DNA from 2 places in the Caldimonas aquatica genome. Region 2 is predicted to be linked to the other one. Evidence: predicted binding sites of a transcription regulator. Region 2 holds the regulator's gene; the other holds the start of a gene.
The links. Region 2 encodes FNR, which switches genes on or off when oxygen is low (the NO sensors DNR and NnrR bind a similar motif). Its sites were predicted from a motif close to TTGATNNNNATCAA; they were not measured.
Positions count from the first base shown of each region.

Region 1: a site for FNR is predicted at 2,439-2,452, ahead of OMP39_RS11175 (hemerythrin domain-containing protein). Genes of this name have one in related genera too.

Region 1 covers NZ_CP110257.1:2,450,589-2,454,943, forward strand. The annotation lists gene xdhB (xanthine dehydrogenase molybdopterin binding subunit) at 1-596, shown strand, start outside; gene xdhC (xanthine dehydrogenase accessory protein XdhC) at 601-1,497, shown strand; gene OMP39_RS11170 (Crp/Fnr family transcriptional regulator) at 1,520-2,305, opposite strand; gene OMP39_RS11175 (hemerythrin domain-containing protein) at 2,509-3,105, shown strand; gene OMP39_RS11180 (ATP-binding protein) at 3,133-4,355, opposite strand, start outside.
Region 2 covers NZ_CP110257.1:2,022,630-2,026,984, reverse strand. The annotation lists gene ccoG (cytochrome c oxidase accessory protein CcoG) at 1-1,113, shown strand, start outside; gene OMP39_RS09175 (FixH family protein) at 1,128-1,415, shown strand; gene OMP39_RS09170 (hypothetical protein) at 1,467-1,766, shown strand; gene fnr (fumarate/nitrate reduction transcriptional regulator Fnr) at 1,837-2,559, opposite strand; gene hemN (oxygen-independent coproporphyrinogen III oxidase) at 2,794-4,188, shown strand; gene OMP39_RS09155 (sulfite exporter TauE/SafE family protein) at 4,188-4,355, shown strand, end outside.

The DNA of each region.
Region 1 (4,355 bases), 430 kb from region 2:
ACTTCGCGCAGGTGGTGCACCGCGCCTACCTCGCCCGGGTACAGCTGTGGTCCGACGGGTTCTACGCCACCCCCAAGATCCACTACGACAAGCACACGCTGAGCGGGCGGCCGTTCTACTACTTCGCCTACGGGGCGGCGGTGACCGAAGTGGTGATCGACACCCTCACCGGCGAGAACCGCGTGGTGGCCGTGGACATCCTGCACGACGTGGGCCGCAGCATCAATCCGGCCCTCGACATCGGTCAGATCGAAGGCGGCTTCGTCCAGGGCATGGGCTGGCTCACCACCGAGGAGCTGGTCTGGGATCGCCAGGGCAAGCTGCTCACGCACGCCCCCAGCACCTACAAGATCCCGGCCACGGGCGACCTGCCGGCGCACTGGCGCGTGAGCCTGTGGCCCGAGGCCAACCGCGAGGACAACGTGTTCGGCTCCAAGGCGGTGGGCGAGCCGCCCTTCATGCTGGCGATCTCGGTCTACGAGGCCCTGCGCGATGCGGTGGCGGCCGTCGCCCCCGAGGATCGCCGGCCGGTCGTGCTCCACGCGCCGGCCACGCCCGAGTCGGTGCTGCGGGCGGTTCAAGCCCGCCGGGGGTGAGGCCGTGCGCCTGCCCGACGCCGCCCGTCTTTGGCTGTCGGCCGGCCGCCCGGCCGTCGTGGTGGAGGTCGTCGAGACACAGGGCTCGGCGCCTCGCGAGGCCGGCGCACGCATGGTGGTCGCGCATGACGCCGTGGCCGGCACCATCGGCGGCGGTCACCTGGAACTGCAGGCCATCGAGCTCGCCCGCTCGATGCTGGCGAACGGCGAGTGCGGCCCGGTGACGAAACGCTATGCCCTGGGCCCCGCCCTCGGGCAGTGCTGCGGGGGCGTCGTGACCCTCGGCTACTCGCGGCTCGATGCGGCGGCTCTCGCGGCCTGGCCCCCGGAGCCCGCCCTCTTCACATTGCAGTTGTACGGCGCGGGGCATGTCGGCAGAGCGATCGTGCGGCTGCTGGAAACCCTGCCGTGCCGGGTGCAGTGGATCGACGAGCGCGCGCAGGAGTTCCCCGAGGGATGGGTCTCGCCGTCCGGCCCCGGGCGCCGCGTCGGCGTGCAGGGTGCGGCGGCATTCGTCCGGCCCTCGCACATCGAAGCCGTGTGCGTCGACGCGGTCGAAGCCGAGGTGGCCGAGGCCCCGCCCGGCGCGTTCTTCCTCGTGCTGACCCACCGGCACGACCTCGACCTGCGCATCTGCGAGGCCATCCTGCGGCGGGGCGACTTCGCCTACCTGGGCCTGATCGGATCGAAGACCAAGCGCTCGCGCTTCGAGCATCAATTACTGAGACGCGGCATCTCGTCGCAGACGCTCGCCCGCATGACCTGCCCCATCGGGATCCCCGGCATCGAAGGCAAGGCCCCGGAGATCATCGCGGTGGCCGTCGTCGCGCAGATGGTGCAGCGCGCCGGCACGCTCTCACGCGAGCCGGCCGACACAGGCTTGGCGGCAGCCGGGCGCTGAGGCGCGCCAAGGTGTCGCGCCATCAGGCCATCGAGGGGCGCTCCTGCTCGCCCGCGATACGGCGCAAGGCCGGCAAGTCCAGGATCATCACGGTGTAGCCCGCCACCTCGATGACCCGCTTGTCACGCAACTGCCGCAGCACGCGCGAGAACGTCTCGGGCGTCACCGCGAGTTGGGAGGCGATCGCGCGCTTGCGCTCGCGCAGCGTGACGATGGCGCCCGGGCCCTCGCGGCCCGGCCGCAACTCCGCGTGATGCAGCAGCCACGTCGCGCAGCGGGACTCGGCGTCCTTGAGCATGAGCCCCAGCGTCCCCTCGGTCAGCTCCCGCACGCGCGACGACAGCACGCCCATCATTCCTTCGGCGAGGCTCGGGTGCTCCCGGCAGCAGGCTTTCACCCCCTCCAGCGGAAACGACCACAACAAGGTCTCGCTTTGCGTCCAGGCGTCCTCCAGGTAAGGCCCTTGCAACCACGCGCTCGCCACGTCGAGCCACTGCCCCGGCTCGACCCGACGGGTCTGCTGAGCGAGGCGGCCTTGCTCGGCCGTGCCGAGGGCCACCTGCCCGGAGGCCACCAGCCAGAGGCTGTGGGCCGTTTCCTGGCGCGAGAACACCGGGCAGCCCGGGGGCAGCACATGCTCCACAGCCAGGCGGGCCAGGGTGTGAGCCGCGTCGCGGGGGACACGGGCCGGCTGCAACGCGGCTTGCAACAGCGCGGCACGGGCATCGAGGGGAATGGACGTACTGGGCCCCACTTCGGTCAGGGGGCCGGGGGCGCGGTGGCGCAAGACGATTTCAGCGGCGGCCATGTTCACAGGATCACTCCTCGCATGGCGCAACTGTGGCCCGCCCCTGCCCGGGCGGCATTGCGGTGGCTCAAGAAACACGCGCCCCTCCCCTGGGAAAACCCCCAAGCCGCGTAAGCATTTGAACCGACGGGGCTTGACGGCGGTCAAGCCCCTTCCGGGGGGCCGGCGAGGAGAATCGTGGCCCTCGGTACCGAGGATTTCCAATGCTGCCTGGCTTCCACTCACCCGCGGCGAGCTTCGATCAACCGTTCGAGATGCTCGAGGCCTGTCACGACCGCGTCGAGCGCACGCTGCGCCTGCTCGACAAGCTCGTGCGCCACCTCGACGAGCACGGCGCCGACGCCGCCGCCCGCTCGGCGGCGCGCGATGTCCTGCGCTACTTCGACCAGGCCGCGCCCCACCACCACGCCGACGAAGAGCGCCACGTGTTTCCCGCGGTGCTGCGTTCGGGCGACCCTTCCCTGCGAGCCGCGGTGCAGCGCCTGCAGGCGGACCATCACGCGATGGAGGCCCTGTGGGCCCGACTGAGGGGGGTGTTGCAGGACGTCGCCGAGGGCCGGTGCCAGCGCTGGCCCGACGCAGACCGAGCGGACGACGACACCGGGGCTGGCGTCCCCGCCGCGGGGCGCTCGGAAGTGGAGGCCTTCCTGGCGTTGTACGAGCAGCACATCGCGCTGGAGGAAGGCCAGGTCTTTCCCGCGGCGCGGGCCGCGATCGATGCGGACTCGCTGGCTGCGATGTCGGGCGACATGGCCGCGCGGCGCGGGGCCGCGCCCCCGGCGCCGTCACGGGCCGATTGAGCGCGGCCGGCAGGCGCCCATGCCCGGCTACCGCCGCGCCCGGCTCACCAGTTGCAGCACGCCGCGCAAGCGTTCCGGCTCGAGCGGCTTGGTGAGGTAGTCGTCTATGCCGGCCTCCAGGCAGCGCAACCGGTCCAGCGGCATCGCGCGTGCCGAGATCGCGACGATCGGGCACGTCCACCCCCGCAACGCCTGCAGCGATCGCAGGCGGTGCGTCAACTCGACACCGCTCATGCCCGGGATGTCGAGGTCGAGCACGATGAGGTCGAAGCGCTCGCGGTCGCACAGCTCGATCGCCTCTGCGGCACTGACGGCGCAACTGACGCGATGACCCTGCTTGCGGATCTGCGTCATCGCGACGAAACGATTGACCGCGTGGTCGTCCACCAGCAGCACGTGCAGCGAGGCCGCGCCCTGCTCCTGCTCGGCCGGCGCGTCGGCTTCCAGGCCCTCGATGCCGCGGTAGGCGGTGTGCTCGAAGCGGCTGCGCGCCTTGTCGCGCGACAGGTTGAGGCTGTGCGCCGCCGCGCGTGACCAGTCGCTGTCCTCGTCCGCCTGGGTATCGTTGGGCACCAGCAGGGGCAGCGTCAGGTGGAAGCGGCTGCCTTTGCCGAGCTCGCTTTCCGCCCAGAGCTGCCCGCCCATCGCCTCGGCCAGACGGCGCGAGATGGTCAGGCCCAGGCCCGTCCCCCCGAACTCGCGCGTGGTGGAGTTGTCGGCCTGGGTGAACGACTCGAAGATGCGCTCCAGCTTGTCCTCGGCGATGCCGATGCCGGTGTCGGTCACGCACAGGTGCAGCCGGGCGCCACCGCCCTCGCCTTCCGACCAGACCGACACATCGACGCGCCCCTGGCGCGTGAACTTGATCGCGTTGCCCACCAGGTTGACGAGGATCTGGCGCAGCCGCAGCGGATCGGCCACGAGCCGCGCAGGCACGTCGGGCGCGACCAGGGTGTGCAGCACCAGGCCCTTCTCCACCGCGCGGGGCTCCAGCGGGGCCACGGCGTCCTGGACCAACGAGCGCACGTCGAAGGCGAGGCGCTCGATCGCCAGACGCCCCGCTTCGATACGCGAGAGGTCGAGGATGTCGTTGATGATGTTGAGCAGCGTCGACGAGGAGGACTTCACCAGCGTGAGGTAGCGCCGCTGCGCGTCGGTGAGCGACGTCTCGAGCGTGAGGTCCACCAAGCCGATGATGCCGTTCATCGGCGTGCGGATCTCGTGGCTCATGTTCGCCAGGAATTCCGTCT
Region 2 (4,355 bases):
CTGTGGTGCGGTTACGCATGCCCGCAGACCGTCTACACCGAGATCTTCATGTGGGTCGAGCGCCGCATCGAAGGCGACCGGATCGCGAGAATGCGGCTTGACGAAGGCCCCTGGACCTTCGAGAAGATCTGGCGCAAGACGGCCAAGCAGGCGGCGTGGATCGCGATCGCGTTGTGGACCGGTTTCACCTTCGTCGGCTACTTCACCCCCGTGCGCGAGTTGATAGCGGCTGCCGCGAGCTTCGCCCTCGGCCCCTGGGAGACCTTCTGGGTGTTCTTCTACGGCTTCGCAACGTACGGCAATGCCGGCTACATGCGCGAGCAGGTCTGCAAGTACATGTGTCCTTACGCGCGCTTCCAGAGCGCGATGTTCGACAAGGACACGATGATCATCACCTACGACACGCAACGCGGCGAGCCCCGTGGCTCGCGCTCGCGCAAGATCGATCCAAAGGCGGCGGGGTTGGGCGACTGCATCGACTGCACGCTGTGTGTGCAAGTCTGCCCCACCGGCATCGACATCCGTGACGGCCTGCAGTACGAATGCATCGGCTGCGCCGCATGCATCGACGTCTGCAACGGCGTGATGGACAAGATGGGCTACGAGCGCGGGCTCATCCGCTACTCCACCGAGAACGGCATGGAGCACGGGTGGACACGCGCCCAGATGTTTCGCCGGGTACTGCGCCCGCGGGTGCTGATCTACGGCGCGATCTTGCTCGGCATCAGCCTCGCCTTCGTCGCGAGCATCGCGCTGCGCAGCCCGTTCAAGGTCGACGTCATCCGAGACCGGGGTGCCCTTGCCCGCATCGTGGAGGACGGCCGCGTCGAGAACGTGTACCGGCTGCAGATCATGAACAGCACCGAGCGCGAGCAGCGCTACCGGATCTCGGTGGAAGGCATCGCCGGCATCTCGGTCGCCTCGCACTCGCAGGTCGACATCGCACCGGCCGAATCCCGCTGGGTGGCCGTTCGTGTGCAGGTCCCCCCGGAGTCTGCCGCCGAGCTGGCCGGGCGCTCCAGCCCCATCCAGTTCGCTATCGAGCGGTTGCCGGACGGCGAGGAGGCCGCTCGCACGGTGCACGAGAAGTCCACCTTCCTGGTGCCGCGCTGAACGCAGGAGCCCCCATGAAAACCCTCGAACCCTCCAAAACCCAGCCCCGCGCATGGTGGCGCGAACCTATGATGTGGCTCGTGGTGGGCGGACCTGCGGCCGTCATCCTGGCCGGCGTGGCGACCCTCGTCTTGGCGGTGTCGCGTCCTGATCCGGTGGTCGATCCCGACTACTACCGTCGTGGACTGGAGATCAACAAGACCATGGCCGAGCGCCAGGCCGCGGCGTCGGAAGCCCCGGCCGTCCGCCCCGCGCTCGAGGTCCGCAACCACGCGGCCACGGGTGGAACGCCCGGGCGATGAGCCCTCAAAGGATCAGGCGGCGCGACGATGCGCCGCCGAAGGAGTGCATGGATGGCGCAGCGGTGGATGTGGATCGCCTGGCCCGCGTTTCTGGTGGCGGGCCTGATCGAGATGTTGGTGTTCGCCTTCGTCGACCCGCGTGACCTGCACTGGCTCGGTGGCGGCGCGATCGAGTTGTCGCCGATGGCGATCTACACCCTGGCCTTCTTCCTTTTCTGGGCGGCCACGATGCTGTCCAGCATGCTGACGACCTTGCTGGCGCGCTCGCCCTTCGAGGTCAACCGCTGTCCTCTGACGGCGGATCAGCGCCCTCCTGCTTGCCCGCGCCCGCAGCACCGGTCCGCGTCCTGAAGAGCCGCGGGTCAGCGAGAAGGCGGGCCCGCCGCCAGCGGCGGCAGCGCATCGCACCCGAGGGCTAGGCTCAGCAGTTGTTGGCCGAGTTGACCAGCTTCTGCAGGCCTTCTTGGTCCAAGATGCGAATCTGGCGCTGCTTGACTTCCAGGAGCCCCTCGTCCTGGAACTTCGAGAAGGTGCGGCTCACCGTCTCCAGCTTGAGGCCGAGATAGCTGCCGATCTCCTCGCGCGTCATGCGCAGCACCAGCGAAGACGGAGAGAAGCCCCGCGCATGCAGGCGCTGCGTCAGGTTGAGCAGGAAGGCGGCAAGCCGTTCTTCTGCGCGCATGCTGCCCAGGAGCAACATCACTCCGTGGTCGCGCACGATCTCCCGACTCATGATCTTGTGGAACGAGTGCTGCAGTTCGGTGAACTCACGCGAAAGCGACTCCAGCTGCGAGTAGGGGATGACGCAGACCTGCGAGTCTTCCAGGGCCACCGCATCGCAGGTGTGGCGATCCTGGCTGATCGCGTCCAGCCCCAGCAGCTCGCCGGCCATCTGGAAGCCGGTCACCTGATCCCGCCCGTCCTCGGAGGAGATGCAGGTCTTGAAGAAGCCGGTGCGCACGGCGTAGAGGGACTGGAACGGATCGCCCGCGTGGAACAACGCCTCACCGCGCTTGACCGCCCTGCGGGTGGCAACCAGCGTGTCGAGCTTTTCCAGCTCTGGGCGCGACAGGCCCACCGGCAAGCACAGCTCCCGCAAATTGCAGCTGGAGCAGGCCACCTTCAGTTCGTTGAGTTTGATCATCTTCTTCGCAGTTCCGGTGGAACCCATTATCGGATGGCCGTGGCTTTCCCGAGGTGACCCCGCGTCCCATACGGACTCCTGCCTCGCGGACCGGATCACAGTGGAGCGGGAGCGGGCACGGTGGAGCAGCATGATCATCCTCAAGTACGGGTGGGATTCTTTCGCGTCGCAGCGACCGTGACCTTGAGACAGATCAAGCGCCCCGGAGTTCTGCCTTGGCACAGTGGAGCCACCATGGAGACCGTCCTTCCTCCTCTCGATCGCGAGTTGCTGGCCCGCTTCGATGTGCCCGGCCCTCGCTATACGTCGTATCCCACGGCCGACAGGTTCGTGGAGGCCTTCACGGAGTCGCACTACCGTCAGGCACTGGAGCAACGCGCCAGCGGGGTGGGGGGGCTGCACGCTCCGTTGTCGATCTACGTCCACATCCCGTTCTGCGAGTCGGTGTGCTACTACTGCGCCTGCAACAAGGTGATCACGAAGCACCACGAGCGCGCCGGCGAGTACCTGGACGCGCTCGACCGCGAAATCGCGATGCACCGCGAGGTGCTCGGCTCCGCGCAGGCCGTATCCCAGCTACATTTCGGAGGCGGCACGCCCACCTTCCTATCCGATGCGGAACTGGAGCGCGTGATGGGCAGCCTGCGCCGGGCTTTCCGGCTCGTTCCCGGCGGCGAGTACTCTATCGAGGTCGATCCTCGCACCGTCACTCCCGATCGTCTTGCACATCTCGCGCGGCTCGGCTTCAACCGGCTGAGCTTCGGTGTGCAGGACTTCGACCCCCAGGTTCAGAAGGCGGTCCACAGGGCCCAGTCTCGCGAGAGCGTCGCCGAGCTGATGGCAGCCGCCCGCCAGCTGAGCTTCGAGTCACTCAACGTGGATCTGATCTACGGACTGCCGCGACAGACCCCGGCGTCGTTCGCCCGCACGCTCGAGCAGGTCGGCGAGCTGCGTCCCGACCGCATCGCGCTGTACGCCTATGCGCATCTGCCCGAGCGCTTCAAGCCTCAGCGCCGCATCGATGCCAGCGAGCTGCCGAGCGCTGAGGACCGGATCTCGATGCTGTCGGGGGCCATCGCCAGCTTCCTAGGCCGGGGCTATGCGTACATCGGCATGGACCACTTCGCCTTGCATGACGACGCGCTGGCCGTGGCCAAGCGCCAGGGCCGGCTGCATCGCAACTTCCAGGGCTACAGCACGCAGCCCGACTGCGATCTGATCGGGCTGGGGGTGTCGGCCATCGGCCGCATCGGCGCCACCTACAGCCAAAATGCCAAGACGCTGCCCGAGTACTATGATGCACTCGCGCAGGGGCGTTTCCCGGTGGTGCGCGGTCTCGCGCTCGACAGGGACGACCTCGTGCGCCGTGCGGTCATCATGGCGCTGATGTGCCAGGGGCACGTGGTGTTCGAGTCGATCGAGGTCTCGTATCTCATCGACTTCCGCCGCTACTTCGCCGCCGAACTGGAACGGCTGGCGGCGCTGGCCGAGGAGGGGTTGGTCACGATCGAGCCCGACGGCGTGTGCGTCACGCCCATGGGGTGGTATTTCGTGCGTGGCATCGCGATGGTGTTCGACCGCTACCTCCAGGCCGACCGCAGCCGCCAGCGCTTCTCCAAGATCATCTGATGGTCTCGGGACTCGTCTTCACCGCGTTGTTGATGGGGCTCGCCGGCAGTCCTCACTGCGTGGCCATGTGCGGCGCTGCGACCGCCGGGGTGGGGTGCACCCGGCCGCGCCTGCTGTCGTTCCAGCTCGGCCGTTTGGCCGGCTATGCCACGCTGGGCGCCGTGGTG